DNA from 4 places in the Bradyrhizobium sp. USDA 4538 genome. Region 4 is predicted to be linked to each of the others. Evidence: predicted binding sites of a transcription regulator. Region 4 holds the regulator's gene; each other region holds the start of a gene.
The links. The regulator PhoB, encoded in region 4, activates phosphate uptake and scavenging genes when phosphate is short. The targets are predictions, from matches to a motif close to TGTCATNNANCTGTCAT.
Positions count from the first base shown of each region.

Region 1: the regulator PhoB is predicted to act here: its motif matches at 2,962-2,978, upstream of J2R78_RS29945 (YbhN family protein).
Region 2: the regulator PhoB is predicted to act here: its motif matches at 3,035-3,051, upstream of J2R78_RS38615 (RNA degradosome polyphosphate kinase).
Region 3: the regulator PhoB is predicted to act here: its motif matches at 2,406-2,422, upstream of J2R78_RS31690 (Orn/Lys/Arg decarboxylase N-terminal domain-containing protein).

Region 1 is NZ_JALJZE010000001.1:6,603,415-6,608,955, forward strand. It holds gene J2R78_RS29940 (hypothetical protein) at 1-1,626, opposite strand, end outside; gene J2R78_RS29945 (YbhN family protein) at 1,731-2,807, opposite strand; gene J2R78_RS29950 (MFS transporter) at 3,425-4,813, shown strand; gene J2R78_RS29955 (EAL domain-containing protein) at 4,961-5,541, shown strand, end outside.
Region 2 is NZ_JALJZE010000001.1:8,361,969-8,367,509, forward strand. It holds gene purN (phosphoribosylglycinamide formyltransferase) at 1-453, opposite strand, end outside; gene purM (phosphoribosylformylglycinamidine cyclo-ligase) at 450-1,523, opposite strand; gene J2R78_RS38605 (CDP-alcohol phosphatidyltransferase family protein) at 1,684-2,226, shown strand; gene J2R78_RS38610 (DnaA ATPase domain-containing protein) at 2,315-2,992, shown strand; gene J2R78_RS38615 (RNA degradosome polyphosphate kinase) at 3,125-5,329, shown strand; gene ppx (exopolyphosphatase) at 5,342-5,541, shown strand, end outside.
Region 3 is NZ_JALJZE010000001.1:6,951,060-6,956,600, reverse strand. It holds gene J2R78_RS31705 (ester cyclase) at 1-153, opposite strand, end outside; gene J2R78_RS31700 (tetratricopeptide repeat protein) at 411-1,007, shown strand; gene J2R78_RS31695 (DJ-1/PfpI family protein) at 1,209-2,360, shown strand; gene J2R78_RS31690 (Orn/Lys/Arg decarboxylase N-terminal domain-containing protein) at 2,467-4,824, shown strand; gene J2R78_RS31685 (GNAT family N-acetyltransferase) at 4,843-5,403, shown strand.
Region 4 is NZ_JALJZE010000001.1:4,525,964-4,531,504, reverse strand. It holds gene J2R78_RS20395 (GcrA family cell cycle regulator) at 1-135, shown strand, start outside; gene J2R78_RS20390 (IS4 family transposase) at 409-1,494, shown strand; gene phoB (phosphate regulon transcriptional regulator PhoB) at 1,727-2,437, opposite strand; gene phoU (phosphate signaling complex protein PhoU) at 2,583-3,299, opposite strand; gene pstB (phosphate ABC transporter ATP-binding protein PstB) at 3,406-4,224, opposite strand; gene pstA (phosphate ABC transporter permease PstA) at 4,221-5,066, opposite strand; gene pstC (phosphate ABC transporter permease subunit PstC) at 5,071-5,541, opposite strand, start outside.

The sequences.
Region 1 (5,541 bases), 2.1 Mb from region 4:
GTTGGCCGCGGCGACGATGTCCGAGACGAAGCTGTCGCCGTTGGCGGCGAAGCAGTCGCGGTCGAATTCCGGATCGGTCGAGGCGCGTGCGCAGAAGCCATGGCTCGCAAACGCGTCCTGATGCGCATCGACGAAGGTCATGCGATCGGCCTGCGGATTGCGGCAGATGATGCCGGACTGGCACTGCGCGATCGCCTTGAGCTGCGGCAGGAACTCGTTCTGCACGAAGCTCGAGACCGACGCGAGGCGGTTGGGATCTGCGTTGAACGAGGGATGGATCTCGAAGCCGGCGCGGCCGCCGGGGCAGGGCGCGCCGCCATTGGCCAGCGCCGGATTGGCATAGGCCGTGTAGATCACGTGCGAGAGATCGCCTCCGACCAGCGGCTTCAGCGCGTCGCGCAGCTTGGCAAAATCGGCCGGCAGGTCGCGCGCCAGCGCCGAACGGGCATCGTCGACGCTGGCCATCGAGCCGCCGCGGCTGAACAGCGTGCGCTCGGTCGGCGTGTCGACGATCACGTTGGCGACGAGGCCGGAGAAGTAGATGTCGTTGGCGCCGATCGACAGCAGCACGAGGTCGAGGGTGCGGTCGGGCTGACGGCGCTTGGCGGCGGCGAGTGCCGTGCGCAGCTCCGCGATCTGGCCGTTGACGGTGCCCGAGCAGGTGTTGGCTGTCTTCGTCGGCAGGCATTCCCGCGCCTGCTGCGAGCCGAGCAGGCCGTCGGCGATGGTGGCCCCGGTGCAGGCCAGCGGCAGATAGGTCACCGCGATGTGCGGATATTGCACGGCGAGCGCGAGCGCCGTGCGGGTCTGGTAGCTGTACAGCGACCGGTGACACGCCGAGTTGAGCCACAGCGCGCTCTGGCGCTGCCAGTTGGTCAGGGTATCCGGTGCTTCGCAGGCGCGGCCGCCTTTGTAGCCGGCGCGGCTCGGCCGGTAATATTGCGCTCCGCCGAGATAGGAGCGGAAGCAGAACCCCTCGTCGGAGAGCGCAATCGCGCGGTCGGGATTGCCCTCGCCGGATGCGATGCTGTCGCCGAGGCCCGCGATCAGCAAGTCGCGCACCTCGATCGGCGTCGTTACGCGCTGGTTGGCGTCCGAGCCGCTTGCGACGTCGACGGTCGCGACCGTGGTGCGGCCGTAGCGGACGCGCAGGTTGATCGGCTCGGCGCAATCGAATGTCGAGGATTGCGGCCCATCGCCGTCGTCGAACGACCAGGCGCAGGTCGCGCCGACCGGAACCGGCCCGGTGAGCCGTACGACGATCGGATGATCGATCGGCGTCAGATAGCTTTCCTTGACGTTGTCGCGCGTGCAGGGCTCGCTGACGCGGCCCTGCAGGTCGATGCAGAGCCGGTTCACGGTGTTGCGCGCCCAGCCGCGGCCGTCGCTTTGCAGTTCCAGCGTCTGTTCCGAGGCCAGCACGCTGCGGCCAAGCCCGCTTTCGACATGCAGGCGGAAGTCGCGTTCCTCTCGGAACAGGCGGAAGCGGTTGCGGACCTCCCAGGAAATCTGCAGCTGGTTGTCCTGCGCCTCCGCGGCCGATGCGAAGACCGCGGCCAGCGCGCTGCCGAGCAGCACGCTGCAGACCGTCACCCGTAACGAAAATCGAACCAAAAAGCCAATCATGGCGCGGTTTGACGCGAGCGGTACGGCGAAAATAAGAGAAGCGGCCGCGAGGATCGAAAATCCGGGGTCGAGGGGCCCGCACAGGGGGCCGATAACGTTGTCCGTTACCGTTTCAGCTGCCTGACCCGCTGCTGCCGGCTTTCGATCGGTTGCCGCACGGTCGCCGAAGCCGTGCAGGCTTGGCTTAGTCGTTTCCGCTCTTGCCAGGGCTGCACCACGTTGAGCCAGAGCTCGCGCATGCCCATGATCGAGATCGAAATCCCGAACGGGATCAGGAAGTAGAGGATGCGGAACACGACCAGCGTCGCCAGCAATTGTTCCTTGCTGAACTCCGGCAGCGCCACCAGCATCGCGGCGTCGAACACGCCGATCGAGCCGGGGGCGTGGCTGGCGAAGCCGAGCAGCGTCGCCAGGATGAACACGACCGCCAGCGAGACGAAGTCGATATGCGGCTCGGTCGGCATCAGCAGGTACATTGCGAGCGCGCAGAAACCGAGATCGACCACTCCGATCAGGATCTGCAACAGCGTCAGCTTGGCCGAGGGCAGCACCACCTTCCAGCCGTTCTGGCCGAGCTCGCGGCGCTTCTCGCCGGTCAGGAGCCAGACGAAATAGGCGCCGATGCCGGCAAGACAGCCGAGCGCGATCAGCCGGTTCATCGCCGGCGGCAGCAGGTCCATCGCCGACGCCGCCGCCGGGTGCCAGGCCATGCCGAAGCCGAGCACGAACAAATTGCCGAGCCAGAAGGTCAGGCCCGACAGAAAGCAGATCTTGGCGACGTCGATCGCGGAGAGGCCATAATCGGAATAGATCCGGAAGCGGATCGCGCCGCCGGTGAAAACCGTGGCGCCGATATTGTGGCCGATCGTGTAGCTCGTGAAGCTCGACAGCGCTGCGATGCGGTAGGGGACATGGATCTTGCCGATCGTGCGCAGCGCGAAGAAGTCGTAGAAGGTCAGCGTGCAGAACGCCCCGACCACGCAGAGCGCCGCCAGCGCGATCCGGTGCGGCGCGATGTTGGTGAGCGCGGTGAGAATGATGCCGGTATCGACGCCCTTCAGAGTGTGAACAAGCGACGTGATCGCGAACGCGATGATCAACACACTCGCGGCGATCCCGAGCCGTTTCCAGCCGATCTTTTCCTTGAAACCACGCCCGAGCGTGGTCAGCAGCCGAAGCATTCATCCTCCCGGCGGGGCGGCAAATTTCAGTGGGACCCGATCACGGACGGCGACGGGTGACGGGCAAACGCACCGTACGCGATGACCCATAAGGCAAAACCGATGCGTTGTGCAGCCCTTGACAAGCCAACCTTCGGCCCTCGTCCAGCGTCATTGTCATATTGGCTACATATGTTCTCGCTCTGCGGAATGTGAGTCGCAGGACCGCGATGGGGCCACTGCATGTACCGCCGTTTCAGGCGGTTTCGCCGGCTTTTTTGCCGATTTTGCGGCCGTCCCGGCGTCGATGCGGGTTAGCTGGCGCGAGGCGAATGGACGATATGCGTCAGCATGGGGACGGCTGAGCCGGCTGTGACGTTTACCAAAGTGTGAAGTCGACGCGCGCATGCGCATGATGCGCCCTGCGCTCGGGCCGGTGAGCCGCGCGAGGGCGGTCCGTAGGTCTATTGAGGCAAAACGCCGCGCAAGCGGGCCGCCGTCGGACAGATCGGCCGGGTACGAGATTTCACACTTCGATCCGTGGCGAAGTGTTGCGGCGAAACGAAGGCCTATCTCTCGCATTGGTTGCCGAGAGCAAGGACAAGACCATGCAACAGACATCCCTGAACGTCCGGCACATGCCGGACCGCCGCGCAACGTTGCATCAGCAAACGAGCGGGCTCGCGGCGACGTTGACGCTCGCCGCGATGAGTCTCGGCTATGGCGTCGTGCAGCTCGACGTCACCATCGTCAACACGGCGCTCAACGCGATCGGCGCCTCGCTCGGCGGCGGCGTTGCCGAACTGCAATGGGTGGTCAGCGCCTACACGATTGCCTTTGCGGCCTTCATCCTGACCGCGGGCGCGCTCGGCGACCGGATCGGCGCCAAGCGCATCTTCATGGCCGGGTTTGCGATCCTCACCGCGGCATCGGTTGCCTGCGCGGTCGCGCCTGATGCGGCGACGCTGATCGCCGCGCGCTGCGTGCAGGGGCTGGCCGCGGCCATCCTGGTGCCGAACTCGCTGGCGCTGCTCCGCCATGCCTATGAAGACGAGAAGGCGCGGGGACGGGCGGTCGGTGTCTGGGCCGCGGGCGCGAGCCTTGCGCTGACCGCCGGCCCGTTCGTCGGCGGCGGACTGATCGCGCTGGTCGGCTGGCGCGCGATCTTTCTGGTCAACCTGCCGATCGGCCTCGCCGGCTTGTGGCTCGCCTGGCGCTTTGCCAGCGAAACCACGCGTCATCAGCAACACCGGCTCGATCTGCCGGGGCAGGTCGCGGCGATCGCCGCGCTCGGCACGTTGGCCGGCGCGCTGATCGAAGGCGGCGCGCTCGGCTGGGGCAACCCGTTCGTGATCGCGGGCTTCGCTCTCGCCGCCGTCTTCTCCGTGCTGTTCGTCTGGCGTGAGGCGCGCGCGCCGCAGCCGATGCTGCCGCTCTCGCTGTTCCGCCACCGGATGTTTGCCCTGACCTCGCTGGTCGGCCTCCTGGTCAATGTCGCGTTCTACGGCCTGATCTTCGTGCTCAGCCTCTACTTCCAGCAGGTCAACGGGCTGTCGGCGTTCGCCACTGGCCTCGCGTTCGTGCCGATGCTCGGCGCCGTGCTGCCCGCCAACCTGATCGCACCGCATGTCGCGGAGCGGATCGGCGCGCCGGCGACAATCGCGCTCGGCGCCGCTCTCTCCGCCACCGGATGTCTTGCGATGCTGTTCATCGGCCCCGGCACCAGCTACCTCGCGATCTGCCTGCAATTGCTGGCCATGAGCGGCGGCCTCGGCCTGCTGGTGCCGCCCCTGACATCGGCGCTGCTCGGCAGTGCCGGGCCGCAGCATGCCGGCATCGCGGCCGGGGTGTTGAACGCGACCCGGCAGACCGGCAGCGTGCTCGGTGTCGCGCTGTTCGGCTCGATGGTCAGCCGGTCCGCGGCCTTCATCACCGGCCTGCATGCGGCCCTCGTCATCTCCGCCGGCGTGTTGCTGGCGGCCGCTGCGCTGATCTGGATCGGCGCATGGTCAGAGGCTCGGCGCTGAGACGAACCGCAGCGAGGCATCTCCGCGTTGCCCTGACCCGATCGCCTGCATTCAAGGCTTCTTCACCATGCGTGGAACCTTGCTGCGGTGCGGTTACCGTTCCTACACGAATGCGTCTGTTCTTATAGGTCCATAAAGGGGGCCTATATGTATCGCGTTCTGACCTGTCTCACTTTGGAACATGACTGGCGGTTGGTCGTCCTCGGCGGGGTGATCTGCCTGCTCGCCAGCGCCGTCGCGATCAGCCTGTTTCACCGTGCCCGCGCTGCGCAGGGGCGGGCCCGCGAGATCTGGATCGGCCTCGATGCGGCGGTCGGCGGTTGCGGTATCTGGGCCACCCATTTCGTTGCCATGCTGGCGTACGATCCCGGCATCGAGGCCGGGTACAACATTCCCATCACGCTGCTGTCGCTGGTGCTCGCGGTTGCGATCCTGGCGGTCGGATTGGCCGTCGCCACGCTCGATGGACGCTGGCAGACGGTTGCGGCCGGTGGCGCGATCGTCGGCGCCGGTGTCGCGGCGATGCATTACACCGGCATGCTCGGGCTGGAGCTGCCCGCGCGCATCGTCTGGTCGCCCGGCATCGTCGCCTCGTCGATCGCGTTCGGAAGCCTGTTCGGCGCGCTCGCGCTCGTCGTTGCCACCCGTGGCGAACGTTTCGGCACCACCGCCGCCGCGACCGGTCTTCTGACCGTCGCGATCGTCTCGCATCATTTCACCGCGATGGG
Region 2 (5,541 bases), 3.8 Mb from region 4:
GATCGGTCCGGCGTCGGTCTCCGGGATCACGAAATGCACCGTCGCTCCGGACAGCTTGACCCCTGCACGCAACGCCTGGCCGTGCGGATCGAGACCCGGAAAGCAAGGCAGCAGCGAGGGATGGATGTTGAGCATCCGCCCGTACCAGTGCCGCGCGAACTCGGCGGTGAACAGCCGCATGAAGCCGCCGAGGCAGATCAACTCGACCTGCCTGTCATCGAGCGCGCGCTGCAGCACGGCCTCGAAGCCGGCGCGGTCCTTGCCGAACGGCTTGCTCTCGATGACGATGGTCGCAATGCCGCTGGCGGCCGCCTTCTCGAGCCCGGCGGCATCGGCGCGGTTCGAGATCACGGCCACGATCTCGGCTGGGAAATCCGCAGCCTTCGCAGCCTCGATCAGCGCGGCCATGTTGGAGCCGCGGCCGGAGATCAGGATGGCGACGCGGCGCTTCATCGCGAGAGATCGAGATGACCGTTATAGATCACGCGATGCTCGCCTTTGGCCTCGATCACCTCGCCGAGCAACGTCACGGTCTCGCCGCCGGCGGTGAACGCCTCGGTCACGGCGTCGACCGCATCAGCCTTGACGATCGCGATCATGCCGATGCCGCAGTTGAAGGTGCGCAGCAGTTCGAGTTCGGCGATGCCGCCCTGCTCGGCCAGCCATTTGAACACCGGGAGCACCGGCAGCCGCGCCAGATCGATGCCGACGCCGAGATGCTTCGGCAGCACGCGCGGAATGTTGTCGGTGAAGCCGCCGCCGGTGATGTGGGCGAGCCCCTTCACCGCGCCGGTGTCGCGGATCGCGCGCAGGCAGGATTTCACATAGAGCCTGGTCGGCGTCAGCAGCGCTGCGCCAAGCGTCATGACCGGCGCGAACGGCGCCGGCGCGTCATAGGCAACGCCGGACTGCTCGACGATCTTGCGCACCAGCGAATAGCCGTTGGAGTGCACGCCGGAGGAAGCCAGCCCGATCACGGCATCGCCCGCCGCGATATCCGCGGTCGGCAGCAGCGTGCCGCGCTCGGCCGCGCCGACCGCGAAGCCGCCGAGGTCGTAATCGCCGTCCTTGTAGAGGCCGGGCATCTCCGCGGTTTCGCCGCCGATCAGCGCGCAGCCGGATTCGCGGCAGCCCTCGGCGATACCAGCGACGATCTGCGCGGTGGCCTCCGGGTGCAGCTTGCCGCAGGCGAAATAGTCGAGGAAGAACAGCGGTTCCGCGCCCTGCACGACGAGGTCGTTGACCGACATCGCGACCAGATCGATGCCGATACCGCCATGAATGCCGGTCTCGATCGCGATCTTCAGCTTGGTGCCGACGCCATCGGTCGCGGCCACCAGGACCGGATCCTTGAAGCCGGCGGCCTTGAGGTCGAACAGCCCGCCGAAACCGCCGATCTCTGCGTCCGCGCCAGGCCGCGCGGTGGCCCGCACCATCGGCTTGATCAGATCGACCAGTCGATTGCCGGCGTCGATATCGACACCCGAATCCGCGTAAGTGAGCCCGTTTTTGCGCTCGGTCATGCCCAATTCCAGATGATCAGGGGCTGGTTACGAGGAATTCCGCCCCCGCGCAATGGCTCGCGGCGCTGCCGCCGCGATACTATGTAGATAACACAAGGCGGCTGCGCAAAAGAGCCGGATATCGAGTAAAATCAGGCTTCTAGCCGGGAAGCGATCCAAGTTGAGCATTCCGAACATCATCACCCTCGGCCGCATCATCCTGGTGCCGGTGATCGTCTGGGCCATCGTGTCCAGCCAGATGGAGATTGCGTTCGCGATCTTCGTGATCGCCGGCGTCTCGGACGCGGTCGACGGTTTCCTCGCCAAGCGCTTCAACATGACGAGCGAGCTCGGCGCCCTGCTCGATCCGCTCGCCGACAAGGCGCTCCTGGTGTCGATCTATGTCGCGCTCGGAATCTGGGGCGCGGTGCCGCGCTGGATCGTGATTCTCGTGGTGTCACGCGACATCATGATCGTCTCCGCCGTGATTGTGTCATGGTTGTTCGACAAGCCGGTCGAGATGAAGCCGCTGATGGTGTCGAAGCTGAACACGGTGGCGCAGGTCGCGTTCGCAGCGCTGGTGCTGGCCTCGCTCGGCTTCGGCTTTCAGCCACATCCTTACGACCTGATCCTGATGGGCCTGGTCACGATCTTTACTTTGGGTTCGGTGTCCCTCTATCTCGTGGAGTGGGTGCGGCACATGAGCACCATCGAAGCTCGGTAGGCGGGATCCGGAAAAGTGGAAGCCGGTTTTCCCGCGACAAACGCGACGCGTTTGCGCATGGCTAAAATGAAGTGGTTTGGAGACCTGCGTGGCCAGTAGCGTTCAACCTCGTCAATTGGCCTTGGCCCTGCCGCACGAGGAGAAGCTGACCCGCGACGATTTCCTCGAGGGCCCAGCCAATGAGGCGGCGCTGGCGCTGATCGACGGCTGGCCAGACTGGCCGAACCGAATCATGCTGCTGGTCGGGCCTGGCGGCTCCGGCAAAAGCCACCTCGCCGCGATCTGGGCCGAGAGCGCCGGCGCGCGCTCGACCGCGGCGCATGCGCTGACGGCCGACACGGTGCCGACCGCGCTTGCGACCGGCGCGCTGGTGGTCGAGGATCTGAGACCGTCGGATTTCGACGAGCGCGCGATGTTTCATCTGATGAATCTGGCGCGCCAGGACGATGCCTACGTGCTGATCACGGCGCGCATTCCGCCCTCGGCGTTCGAGATCGAATTGCGCGACCTGCGGTCGCGGCTCCGCGCGGTGCCGACCGTGACGCTGCTGCCGCCGGACGACCAGCTGTTCCGCGGCCTGATCGTCAAGTTCTGCGCCGACCGCCAGATGAGCGTGGACGAACCGCTGGTCAGCTATCTGAGCAACCGGATCGAGCGTTCCTACGTTGCCGTCCGGCAAGCGGTCGAGCTCCTGGATACCGAGGCACTCCGGCTCGGCCGTCCGGTCACGCGGGCGCTGGCGGCGGAGCTGTTGCGCGATGCCTGATCCATCCCCGCGGCTTGACGGCGCAGGCGAGCGGAACATCAATGTCATCGAAACGTCATCGCAATATCACATGGTCTCTGCGGCTCTCGGCTACACCGCCCCGGCCCCTGCCCTGAATTGGACCAGCACTTTATGGACTCGGCACAAGCTACTGAAATCAAAGAAAAAGAGGCGGAATTTCCCGCCATTCCCGCAATCGCGACCAGCCCCGAACGCTTCATCAACCGGGAGCTCTCCTGGCTGCACTTCAACCGGCGGGTGCTCGAGGAATCGGTCAATCTCGGCCATCCCGTGCTGGAGCGGGTCCGCTTCCTGTCGATTTCGGCGAATAACCTCGACGAGTTCTTCATGGTCCGTGTCGCCGGCATCAAGGCGCAGGTCCGCGAGGGCATTACCGAGCGCAGCCCGGACGGCCTGCTGCCGGCCGATCAACTCGTGATGATCAACAAGACCGTCTCGCAGCTCGCCTCCGACCAGCAGGCGATCTGGAGCGACCTGCGGGATATCCTGGCCAAGGTCGGCATCCAGCTGGTCGACGGCCGCGACGTCACCAAGTCCGAGCGCAGCTGGATCGAGGATCACTTCCTCCACAGCATCTTCCCGCTGCTGACGCCGCTGGCGATCGACCCGGCGCATCCCTTCCCGTTCATCCCGAATCTCGGCTTCACGGTGGCGCTGCAATTGTCGCGGATCTCCGACGGCAAGGCGATGAACGCGCTGATCCGCATGCCCGGCAAGATCGACCGCTTCATCCGCATCCCCTCCACCAAGGAAGGCGCGCCGGCGCGGCTGATCACGCTGGAGCAGGCCACCGGTCTCTTCATCGGCCGCCTGTTCCCCGGCTACACGGTCAAGGGCCAGGGCGCATTCCGCATCATCAGAGACTCCGAACTCGAAATCGAGGAAGAGGCCGAAGACCTCGTTCGCCTGTTCGAGACCGCGCTCAAGCGGCGACGCCGCGGGTCGGTGATCCGGCTTGAGATCGAGGCCACGATGCCAGAGGAGCTGCGCATCTTCGTGCAGCACGCCTTGTCGGCCGCAGACGACGAAGTGATCCTGGTCGACGGCGTGCTGGCGATGAACGAGCTGTCGCAGCTCACCCGCCTCAATCGCCCCGACCTCGAATTCCCGCCCTATGTGCCGCGCCACCCCGAGCGGGTGCGCGATCATGGCGGCGATATCTTCGCCGCCATCCGCCAGAAGGACCTCGTGGTCCATCACCCCTACGAATCCTTCGACGTCGTGGTGCAGTTCCTGCAGCAGGCGGCACGCGATCCCGACGTGGTCGCGATCAAGCAGACGCTCTATCGCACCTCGAACAATTCGCCGATCGTGCGCGCGCTGGCGGAAGCCGCCGAGGCCGGCAAGTCGGTGACCGCGCTGATCGAGCTGAAGGCGCGCTTCGACGAGGAAGCCAACATCCGCTGGGCCCGCGACCTCGAACGCGCCGGCGTGCAGGTGGTCTACGGCTTCATCGAATTGAAGACGCATGCCAAGCTGTCGATGGTGGTGCGCCGCGAGGGCGGCAATCTCACGACCTATGTGCACACCGGCACCGGCAACTATCACCCGGTCACCGCGCGCATCTACACCGACCTCTCCTACTTCACCTCGGATCCGATCATCGGCCGCGACGTCGCGCGGGTCTTCAACTACATCACCGGCTATGCCGAGCCGAGCGACATCGAGAAGATGGCGGTGTCGCCGCTGACGCTGCGCAAGCGGATCATCGAGCACATCCATGGCGAGATCGCGCACGTCAAGCACGGCCGGCCCGGCGCGGTCTGGATGAAGATGAATGCGCTGGTCGATCCCGATATCATCGACGCGCTGTACGAGGCCTCGCAGGCCGGCGTCTCGGTCGAGCTCGTGGTGCGCGGCATCTGCTGCCTGCGGCCGGGGCTGCCGGGACTGTCGGAGAACATCCGCGTCAAATCGGTGATCGGCCGGTTCCTGGAACACGGCCGAATCTATTGCTTCGGCATGGGTCAGGGCCTGCCGAGCACAAAAGCTGCTGTGTATATCTCGTCCGCCGACATGATGCCGCGGAACCTCGACCGCCGCGTCGAGGTTCTCTGTCCGCTGCAAAATCCCACGGTGCATCAGCAGGTTCTCGAACAGATCATGGTCGCGAACCTGAAGGACACCGAGCAAAGCTGGCAATTGTTGCCGGATGGGTCGTCAACGCGTATGAAGGCCGCGAAAGGCGAAGAGCCCTTCAATCTGCATGACTACTTCATGACAAATCCGAGTCTGTCCGGCCGTGGTAAGTCTCTCAAGGAATCTTCACCGCGCCGTCTCACGCGTCGCAACGAGCGTCAGCAGCCATCGTCTTAAGGGGGCCTTACGGTGAAGCGGCCGCGGAAGCGCGCTTCCAGCGTCGCTGTCATCGATATCGGCTCGAACTCGGTTCGTCTCGTGGTCTACGAGGCGATGGCGCGCAGCCTCATCACCATCTTCAACGAGAAGGCGCTGTGCGGACTCGGGCGCGAGGTGCAGAGCACCGGCCTGCTCGCAACCGATGCCGTCAACAAGGCGCTCACCGCGCT
Region 3 (5,541 bases), 2.4 Mb from region 4:
CCCTTCCAGCATCGCGCGATAGCCGGATAACCCGAACCGCCGGCCGTTGTGGCACACATCCTCGTCAACGAACTGACCGAGTTGCGGCCAGTCCTGGCGATTCAAACAGGCAATGTAGTTCCGGTAGATCTCGGCGAGGTCCGTTTTCATCATCGATCGTCCTCCTTGCCGCGGGTCCAGATGGCCATTGAGCATCTGAGTGCGATTCTAACACCGATGTTAGTTTCGACTCCGATGTCCGATGGCGCGAACGAAACACTCGGCCGGCGTGCACGTGAAAGCGCGACGTCCCGAAGAGACAGTGCGATTGCCGCTTCGGCAAACAATTTCTCAAAACGCGCGGAATGTCTCCCGCGATCGGGAGTTAGTGCTTCAGGTCAATAACTGTCCTTGTCAAATCGGAGGCGTACATGATCAAGTCACCGATGATGCTTGCGGCATTCCTGACAGCGCCGATCATTCTGTTCCCACCGCAGACCGCCGTCGCGGCTGGCGGAGGTGGCGGCGGTGGTGGTGGTGGCGACCCATACGGGTCGAGCTACGGCACTCCCGCGCCGTCCTATCCCCAGCAAAAGGACAGAAAGACCACGCACAAGATCAAGAAGCCCGTCAAGCAGTCCGGCTTCGAAGACCCGGCGTTCCGCGACGGCTATCGCGCAGCCTATGCGACAATCTACGAACGCAACGACTACACCGCCGCGATCGATCAGTTGCACGCACTCGGCCGCGATGATCAGCCGAACGTCGCGAACCTGATCGGCTACTCCTATCGCAAGCTCGGCGACTACAAGCAATCGCAGGTCTGGTACGAACGTGCGCTCAAGGCCGATCCGAACCACGTCCTGACGTGGAATTACTACGGCCTGTGGCAGATCGAACAGGGAAACCGCGACCAGGCGCAGTATCATCTGCAGCGGATCGCCGAGATCTGTGGCACCGAATGCGAAGAGTATCGGACGCTGGCGGCGGCACTGGAAAAGCCGCCGGGTACGAACCTCGTCTACTGAGCGCGTCGCGTAGCCCGCATGAGCGGAGCGACATGCGGGGAAGGACCGGCCCCGGATGTCGCTGTCGCTCGTCCGGGCTATGCCTGTGAGCCGCATTGTTCGCGTGTCCGTTTTTGCGGGAATTTCGCCGTTTTGGTCGACGTGGCCGGCGAGTAGCTTGCGTGCCGGGCGACGCACGCGGATACGTTGAGATCGATCATCATGACCTGGCGGCTTCTCGCGTGGAGCGGCATCGCCGTTGCCGCGCTGGTTCCAATCATCGGCGGCATCTGGCTCTTCACCCTGCCCGCCGCATCCGCGTTCCGGGTTCCGCCTCCGATCGCCAAGGCCGAGCAGGATGCAACGCTCGCGGCGCTGAAGCCGCCGAAGCGGTCGCGCCCCCAGATCGCGATGCTCGGCATCAACGACATGACCGAGACCACCGACTATCTGATGCCCTACGGCATCCTCAAGCGCGCCGATGTTGCCGATGTCGTCACGCTGGCGACGGGACCCGGTCCGGTCGCGCTATTCCCGGTGCTGAAGGTCGAGCCTGATGCGACCATCGCCGCATTCGACGCCGCACATCCGGACGGCGCCGACTACGTCATCGTGCCGGCGATGAGCCGCGACGACGATCCGGCGGTCATGCAATGGATCCGGCAGCAGGCGGAGAAAGGCGCTGTGATCGTCGCCGTCTGCGCCGGCGCCAAGGTGCTCGCCTCGACCGGCCTGCTCGACGGCAGGCGCGCCACCACGCACTGGTTCTACCTGAAGAACTGGCGCAGCAAACATCCCGCCATCCAATACGTCGCCGACCGCCGCATCGTGGTCGATCGCGGCGTCGCGACGACGACCGGGATTTCGGCCTCGATGCCGATGTCGCTGACCCTGATCGAGGCGATCGCCGGCCGTACCAGGGCTGAGGCCGTCGCGCGCGAGATCGGCCTGCCCGGCTGGGACGCGCGGCATGACAGCAACGCCTTCAAGTTCACGCGTCCCTTCGCGCTGACCGCCATCCGGAACACGCTGGCGTTCTGGAACCGGGAACAGCTCGGCCTCGCGCTGGCTCCCGGCGTCGACGAGGTCTCGCTGGCGCTGGTCGCCGACAGCTGGTCGCGCACCTACCGCTCGCATGCCGTGACGTTCGCCGCGACCGGCGACGCGGTGACGACCCGCAACGGCCTGCGTATTTATCCGCAAGTCGTGGCGCCGGATTGGTCCGCAGATCGTCTGCTGCCCGCGGTCGGCACCGCGCCGCCCGCGCAGGCGCTCGACCGGGCGCTTGCCGGGATCGAAACACGCTATGGCCGTGATACGGCGGACTTCGTCGCCATGCAGCTCGAATACCCACGGGCTGACGCCGTGCAGTGAGGGATTGCGTCCCCAACAACGTATTCGATCCTCCATCCGCTCCATTGTCATCTGCCCGTCATGAATTGTGCCGACACGTCAGCGCCGGACCAGTTCGGGGACACGCATGGACTATTTCAAACGCTTCAACTTCCTGTTCGCTGCGCCGGTGTTCGAGGCCGACGACCTCGAGGGCATCCGCTTCAACCAGATCATCGCCGAGATCGAGCGCTCCGGCTTCGAGGTGGTTCGCGCCCGCAAGCTGGAAGATGCCGAGATCGCGGTGCAGACCGATGCCGCGATCGGCTGCATGGTGGTCGATTGGGGCAAGAAGGGCCTTGAGGGCAAGACTGCGGCGCTGATCAACCTGATGCGCCGGCGCGGCCTCGACTTCCCGATCATCCTGTTGATCCGGCGCAAGCGGTTCGAGGACCTGCCGGTCGAGGTGCTCGACTTCATCGACGGCTACGTGTTCCTGTCCGAGGAAACCCCGCCCTTCATCGCCAAGAACCTGATCTCCAGGCTGAAGCAATATGCCGAGAATTTGAAGACGCCATTCTTCGGCGCGCTGGTCGACTATGCCGAGGAAGGTAACCAGCTCTGGACCTGCCCGGGCCATAATGGCGGCGTGTTCTACAGCCGCAGCCCAATCGGACGGGTGTTCGTCGAACACCTTGGCGAAGCCGTGTTCCGCGACGACCTCGACAATTCCGTGCTCGACCTCGGCGACCTCCTCACCCATGAGGGGCCGGCGCTGCGGGCGCAGAAGGAGGCGGCGCGGATCTTCGGCGCCGAGAAAACCTATTTCGTGCTCAACGGCACCTCGACCTCCAACAAGGTCGCGCTCGGCTCGCTGGTCACCGACGGCGACCTCGTGCTGTTCGACCGCAACAATCACAAGGCCGCGCATCACGGCGCGCTGCTGATCGGCGGCGGCATCCCGGTCTACGTGCCGACGGTGCGCAACGCCTGGGGCCTGATCGGGCCGATGCGCTGGGACCTGCTCGACGAGGGCACGCTGCGCGACCACATCCGCAAGCACCCGCTGGTCAAGGACGAGAACGCCTGGAAGAAGGAGCGTCCGTTCCGCGTCGCCGTGGTCGAGCAGTGCACCTATGACGGCACCATCCACTCGGCCGAGATGATCCTCAAGCGGATCGGCCATCTCTGCGACTACATCCTGTTCGACGAGGCCTGGGCCGGCTTCATGAAATTCCACCCGATCTATGCCGGCCGCTTCGCGATGGGGCTGTCCGATCTCGGCCCCGAGGCCCCCGGCATCATTGCGACCCAATCGACCCACAAGCAGCTCGCGAGCTTCTCGCAGGCCTCGCAGATCCACATCCGCGACCGCCACATCAAGGGCCAGAAGCGCCGGGTCGAGCACCGCCGCTTCAACGAGAGCTTCATGCAGCACGCCTCGACCTCGCCATTCTATCCGATCTTCGCCTCGCTCGATGTCGGCGCGCAGATGATGAAGGGCCGCTCCGGCGAAGTCTTGTGGGACGACACGATCCGGCTCGGCATCGAGCTGCGCAAGAAAATCCGCGCCGTGAAGCGCGAGTTCGAGGAGAAGGAGACGCGCCCCGAGCGGCGCTGGTTCTTCGAGCCGTTCGTGCCGGATCGCGTCATGATCCCCGACGTCGCGCGCGAGAACGGCGTGCACAATGTCGCCTGGGAGACGATCTCGACCGACCAGCTCGCGACCAACCCGTCCTACTGGCAGCTCAATCCCGGCGAGACCTGGCACGGCTTCCCCGAGCTGACGGCCGGCTTTGCCATGACCGATCCGAACAAGCTCACATTGCTGACGCCGGGCTTCGATCACGCCACCGGCGCCTATGCCGATCACGGCATCCCCGCACCGGTGGTGGCGCAATATTTGCGGGAGAACCGCATCGTCGCCGAAAAGAACGACCTCAATTCCCTGCTGTTCCTGCTGACGCCCGGCGTCGAGGCCAGCAAGGCCGGCACGCTGGTCTCCGGGCTCGTCGCCTTCAAGAAGCTGCACGACGACAACGCGCTGCTCGAGGACGTCATCCCGGAATTCTACCGCCGCCGTCCGGGCCGCTATGCCGGGGTGCGGCTGCGCGACCTCTGCGGCGACATGCACCGCTTCTTTCGCGATGCCGGCGTCAGCGCGCTGCAGGCCAGACAGTTCATGCCCGAGCACCTGCCCGAGATCGCGATGTCGCCGCGCGAGGCCTCGCGCTATCTGGTGCGCAACGATGTCGACTATCTGCCGATCGACCAGATCTTCGGCCGTATCGCCGCGACGCCGTTCGTGGTCTACCCGCCCGGCATCGCCACCATCGTGCCCGGCGAGCGGCTGTCGGAACGCAGCAAGCCGATGATCGATTATCTGAAGGTGTTCGAAGCGAGCTTCAATGCGTTCCCCGGCTTCGAGGTCGAGGTCCAGGGCATCTACAAGGAGATCGACGACTCCGGCCGCGTCCGCTTCTACACCTATGTCGTGTCCGAATAGGCGAACGGACGCAACACAATGGAGAATGATCACAAGATCACCGTCCGCCCGTCCCGCGACAGCGACGTCGACGCCATGCTGTCGATCTACCGCCACCACATCCGCCGCGGCGTCGAGGAAAGCGTCGACGACAGCGGCACGCCGGAGCCCGACGATCTGCGCGACCGCCGCAAGAATCTGCGCAACACCCGCCTGCCCCACCTCGTCGCGATCTGCGACAGCGAGGTGGTCGGCTATGCCTATGTCGTGCTGTTTCGCAAGCGTCCGGCCTACCGCTACACGGTGAAGCATTCGATCTATGTGCATCACCGCTTCACCGGCCAGCGCGTTGGCGGCCGGCTGCTGCAGGAGTTAATCGACACCTGCGCCGCCGCCGGCTTCCGCCAGATGATCGGCTACATCGACAGCGACAACGCCGCCTCGCTCGCGCTGCACGACCGCTTCGGCTTCGCCCGCGTCGGGCATTTGCCCGGTGTCGCCTATCGCTATGGCCGCTGGTCCGACACCATGATGGTGCAGCGCTCGCTCGCCGCCGGCGCCACCGCCCCGCCGCCCCCCGCGCCGCTGTCGCGACGGTGATGGGCACGACACTTTCCATTCGTCGTCCCGGCGAAGGCCGGGACCCATAACCACAGGATTGGATTGGCAAGGAAGGCTGTGGCCCCAGCGTCGCGCAATAATCACCTTCGGTGGTTATGGGTCCCGGCCTTCGCCGGG
Region 4 (5,541 bases):
CCCTCGAGCCCGGAATTCTTCTTCTGCGGCGGCAAGGCGCTCGCCGGCCTGCCCTATTGCGCGCATCACTCGCGCGTCGCCTACCAGCCCGCCGCCGATCGCCGCCGGCCGTCGGCGAAACCGCAGATCAAGTGAGCACTCGGGAAAACGACGGAAGACCTCAAAAACAAATCCCCGCGAAAGCGGGGATTTTTTTGTGTGATGCGTAGCCCATTACATCACCGGCGTCGTCCCGGCGAAAGCCGGGACCCATAACCACTAATGCGTGTTGTTAGAAAGCCGTCTGGCCGCGTGCCGATTGCACTGGCCGCGGCGTATGGGTCCTGGCTTTCGCCCATAGGCGCTAAAATAGGATTTGCGCCTTGGATTCGCTTGTGATTCCAAGATGGAATGGCACACGAATCGCTTGTGAACAAAGATTGGGCGCGCGTTGTCGCCCGACTTGGCGGAGCCGAGGCTCTGAACATTAGCGCGCGCAAGACGAAGGCGTTTGTCCGTCCGCGGGAGATCAGCAATGCGGTCGACTTGCTGCGCCTGATCTTGGCTTATTGCCTTGGTGAGAAAGGGCTGCGGTTGACGGCGGCATGGGCCACGTCGGTTGGGCTTGTCGATATCTCCAACGTGGCTCTGTTGTATCGCTTACGTCAGTGCGGAGATTGGCTGGCAATCTTGGTCGAGCAGGCGCTTGCCGCCGCGGCGCCGAAGGCGAGCCGCGGTCGTCTGATCCGTATTGTTGACGCCACGACGGTCCCCAAGGCTGGGACGAGCGGCAGGAACAAGAACGCAGTGTGGCGTATCCATAGCGCGTTCGATCTTCCGCAGGAGCGCTTTGGTCACTTCGAACTGACCGATCAGCGAGCGGGCGAGACGCTGGATCGGATACCGGCGGTTGCCGGTGAGATCCGTCTTGCCGATCGCGCCTATCTGCAACCGGAGCGCATGGCGCATCTCGTCGATGCCGATGCGGACTTCGTGATCCGGGCCGGCTGGAAGAGCGCGCGCTGGCTCGATGCCGAAGGTAATCTTGTTGACCTCACTGCCGAACTGCGCAACGCCTCGGCGCGTGGCCTGATCGATCGGCCGATTTGGATAAAGCGCAAGTCAGGTGCGCCGCCGCTCGCAGTGCGTCTGGTTGCCGCGAAGAAGCCGGCGCAAGCTGCTGCGGCTGCGCGACGCAAGGCGCGCCGGACTGCACAAAAGGGAGGTCATCAGCTCTCCAGGCAAACACTTGACGCCGCAGATTGGGTGATCCTGGTGACCTCACTCAGGCCAGAGGACTTCACGACTGCAGATATCCTCGCCCTCTATCGGCTGCGATGGCGCATTGAGCTCGGCTTCAAGCGGCTGAAAAGCCTGATTGGCCTGAAGGGACCTCCCGGAACCGACGAGCGGTCCGCCAGACCCCATATCCTCGCTCATCTGCTGATCATTCTATTGCTCGAGCCGCTCGTCGACGAACTCGAAGACTCTCCCCGCTTGGCCGACGCCGCCTGACCCACCCAGTGACGTGGCGTCTGCTGCGCCAGCTCGTAGCTTCGCTACGGCAAGCGATCATTCCACAGCCCGCAATCGCTCTACTCTGCAGAGCCAGTCACGCTCTCCGGCGACATCTACGCGAGCCACCCAGACATAAGCGCCACTATCAGACTATGATCAAACTATCTTAGCGCCTATGGGCTTGCGCCGGGACGACGCCGTGTTGCGGTTTATGAATGCCGCATGGCCGTTACGGCTGTGGCTCGGCCTTGGCAAAGCGGTCGTCGAGCGCGTAGCCGGCGCCGCGCACGGTGCGGATCGGATCCTGCTCGCGGCCCGGATTGAGCAGCTTGCGCAGGCGGCCGATATGCACGTCGACGGTGCGCTCATCGATGTAGATGTCGCGGCCCCAGACGCTGTCGAGCAGTTGCTCGCGGCTGAACACGCGGCCGGGATGCTCGAGGAAGAATTCGAGCAGGCGATACTCGGTCGGCCCGAGATCGATCGGACGGCCCGAGCGCGCCACGCGGCGCTTCTCGCGGTCGAGCTCGATGTCGCCATAGGTCAGCACGGTCGCAAGCCGCTCCGGGCTGGCGCGGCGCAAGAGGCCCTTCACCCGCGCCAGCAGCTCCGGCACCGAGAACGGCTTGACGATGTAATCGTCCGCGCCGGTGGCAAGCCCGCGCACGCGCTCGCTTTCCTCGCCGCGCGCGGTCAGCATGATGATCGGAAGCTGCTTGGTCTCGGGCCGCGCCCGCAGGCGGCGGCACAGTTCGATGCCGGACAGGCCCGGCAGCATCCAGTCCAGCACCACGAGGTCGGGAACGCGCTCCTTCAGCCGTGTATCCGCATCGTCGCCGCGCCCCACCGTCTCGACATCGTAGCCTTCCGCATCGAGATTGTAGCGCAACAGCGTCGTCAGCGCTTCCTCGTCTTCGACTACCAGAATGCGTGCGCTCATCGGTCTAAGTTCTTTCTCTGTGGTGATCCGTTGCCCAGACGCAAACCGAAACGCTTACTTCCTTGAGCATAGTCCCCGCGGAAACGATTTGTCGCGAGGATCATCCAGTTTCGCTCTTGCCGGTTCCGTGCTTGCCGATCATGCCTCAGTTGCCCGGCACCGTGGTGGCAAAAGTGGTCATGTCCCCCTTCGGGCGCTTGTCGGTGATCTGCTGGCCCTCGATCATGTAGAACACGGTCTCGGCGATATTGGTGGCGTGATCGCCGATCCGCTCGATGTTCTTGGCGCAGAACATCAGATGGATGCAGAACGAGATGTTGCGCGGATCTTCCATCATGTAGGTGAGCAGTTCGCGGAACAGCGAGGTGCAGATCGCATCGACCTCCTCGTCGCCCTTCCAGACGTTCATCGCCGCCGGCAGGTCGTGCGCGGCATAGGCGTCGAGCACCGACTTGACCTGCGACAGCACGAGGTCGGTCATGTGCTCGAGGCCGCGGATCAGCTTCAGCGGCTGGAAATCGCTCTCCAGCGCCGCGACGCGCTTGCCCATGTTCTTGGCGAGGTCGCCGATCCGCTCGAGATCGGTGGCGACGCGCATCGCGCTGACGATCTCACGCAGGTCGATCGCCATCGGCTGGCGGCGCGCGATCGTCAGCACCGCGCGCTCTTCGATGTTGCGCTGCAGATTGTCGATCTCGATGTCGGCGGCGACCACGCGCTTGCCGAGCGCGACGTCGCGACGGATCAGCGCGTCGACCGACTCGGTAATCATTCGTTCGACCAGGCCGCCCATCTCGGCGACCAGGCGGGTCAACTCCTGCAGGTCGCTGTCGAATGCCTTGGCGGTATGTTCAGAAGCCATCGCTTGTCTCCCTCAACCATGATCCCGGGGATCATGGCTTCGTGTCCTGAATTTTAGCATGACCTGATCGGAAAACCGGTTTCCACTTTTCCGGATCATGCGCCGGTCAACCGAACCGGCCGGTGATGTAGTCCTGGGTGCGCCGATCGCTCGGTGAGGTGAAGATCTTGTTGGTGTCGTCGAACTCGATCAGCTCGCCGAGATACATGAAGGCGGTCTTGTCGGAGACGCGCGCCGCCTGCTGCATGTTGTGGGTGACGATCGCGATCGTGTAGTCCTCGGAGAGCTCCTGGATCAGTTCCTCGACCTTGGCGGTCGAGATCGGGTCGAGCGCCGAGCACGGCTCGTCGAACAGGATCACCTCGGGGCGCACCGCCACGGTGCGCGCGATGCACAGGCGCTGCTGCTGGCCGCCGGAGAGCGACAGGCCGGAGGCGTTCAGCTTGTCCTTGACCTCGTTCCACAGCGCGCCGCCGCGCAGCGCCTTCTCGACCCGGTCGTCCATCTCGGACTTCGAGATCTTCTCGTAGAGGCGGATGCCGAAGGCGATGTTCTCGTAGATCGTCATCGGGAACGGCGTCGGCTTCTGGAACACCATGCCGACCCGCGCGCGCAGCAAGTTGAGGTCGAGCTTGGGGTCGAGAATGTTGGTCTGGTCCAGCATCAGCTGGCCGACCGCGCGCTGGCCCGGATACAGGTCGTACATCCGGTTGAAGATGCGCAGCAGGGTCGACTTGCCGCAGCCGGACGGGCCGATGAACGCCGTGACGCGGTTGGTGCCGAGCGTCAGGTTGATGTTCTTCAGCGCGTGGTGCTCGCCGTAATAGAAGTTGAGGTTGCGCACCGTGACTTTCGGCGGCGCTTCCGGCAGCGGAACCTGGGGAATGTGGCCTGCGGCAGTCGTGGAGACGGAAAGCTCGGTCATTTTGCGGCCCTTTCGGCACCAAGGATACGCGCGCCGATATTCAACGCGAGCACGGTGAATGTGATGAGCAGCGCGCCGCTCCACGCCAGCTCTTTCCAGTAGGCGTAGGGGCTCTGCACGAAGTTGTTGATGGTCACTGGCAGGTTGGCCATCGTCTTGGTCAGATCCAGGCTGAAGAACTGGTTCGACAGCGCGGTGAACAGCAGCGGCGCGGTCTCGCCGGCGACGCGGGCGGTCGCCAGCAGCACACCGGTGATCAGACCCGATCGCGCGGCACGATAAGCGATCCGCTTGATCACCAGCGAACGCGGCAGGCCGAGCGCGGAGGCGGCCTCGCGCAGCGGATTGGGCACCAAGAGCAGCATGTCCTCGGTGGTACGCAGCACGACCGGGATCACGATCACCGCGAGCGCAAGACTGCCTGCGATCGCTGAGAAGCCGCGCATCGGCACCACCACCGCACCATAGATGAACAGGCCGATGATGATCGAGGGCGCGCTGAGCAGGATGTCGTTGATGAAGCGGATCACCGAGGTCAGCTTGTCGTGCTTGCCGTATTCGGCGAGGTAGGTGCCGGCGAACAGGCCAAGCGGCGCGCCGATGCCGACGCCGATCACGGTCATGATGACCGAGCCGACGATGGCGTTGAGCAGGCCGCCTTCGGTCGAGCCGGGCGGCGGCGTGTTCTGGGTGAACAGCTGCACGCTGAGGCCGGCAAGGCCGTTATAGAGCAGCGTGATCAGGATCAGCGCCAGCCAGGTGACGCCGAACAGCGCCGCACCGACACAGAGTGCGCGGATGACGATGTCGCTGCGGCGGCGGGATTTGTAGATCGGGTTCATGGCGTTACTTCCCCGCCTTCTTTTCAAGCCGCATCAGCATCAGCCGCGCGCCGGCGAGCACGAAGAAGGTCAGCACGAACAGCAGCAGGCCGAGCAGGATCAGGCCGGACTGGTGCAGGCCGTCGCTCTCGGCGAATTCGCTGGCGATCGCCGCCGAGATCGTGGTGCCCGGCGCGAAGATCGACGACGAGATCCGGAACGAGTTGCCGATGATGAAGGTCACCGCCATGGTCTCGCCGAGGGCGCGGCCGAGCGCCAGCATGATGCCGCCGATCACGCCGACGCGGGTGTAGGGGATCACGACGCTGCGAACGACTTCCCAGGTGGTGCAGCCCATGCCGTAGGCGGCCTCTTTCAGCACCGGCGGCACGGTCTTGAACACGTCGACCGAGATCGCGGTGATGAAGGGCAGCACCATGATCGCAAGGATCAGCGCGGCGTTGAACAGGCTGAGATAGGACGGCGGGCCTGCGAA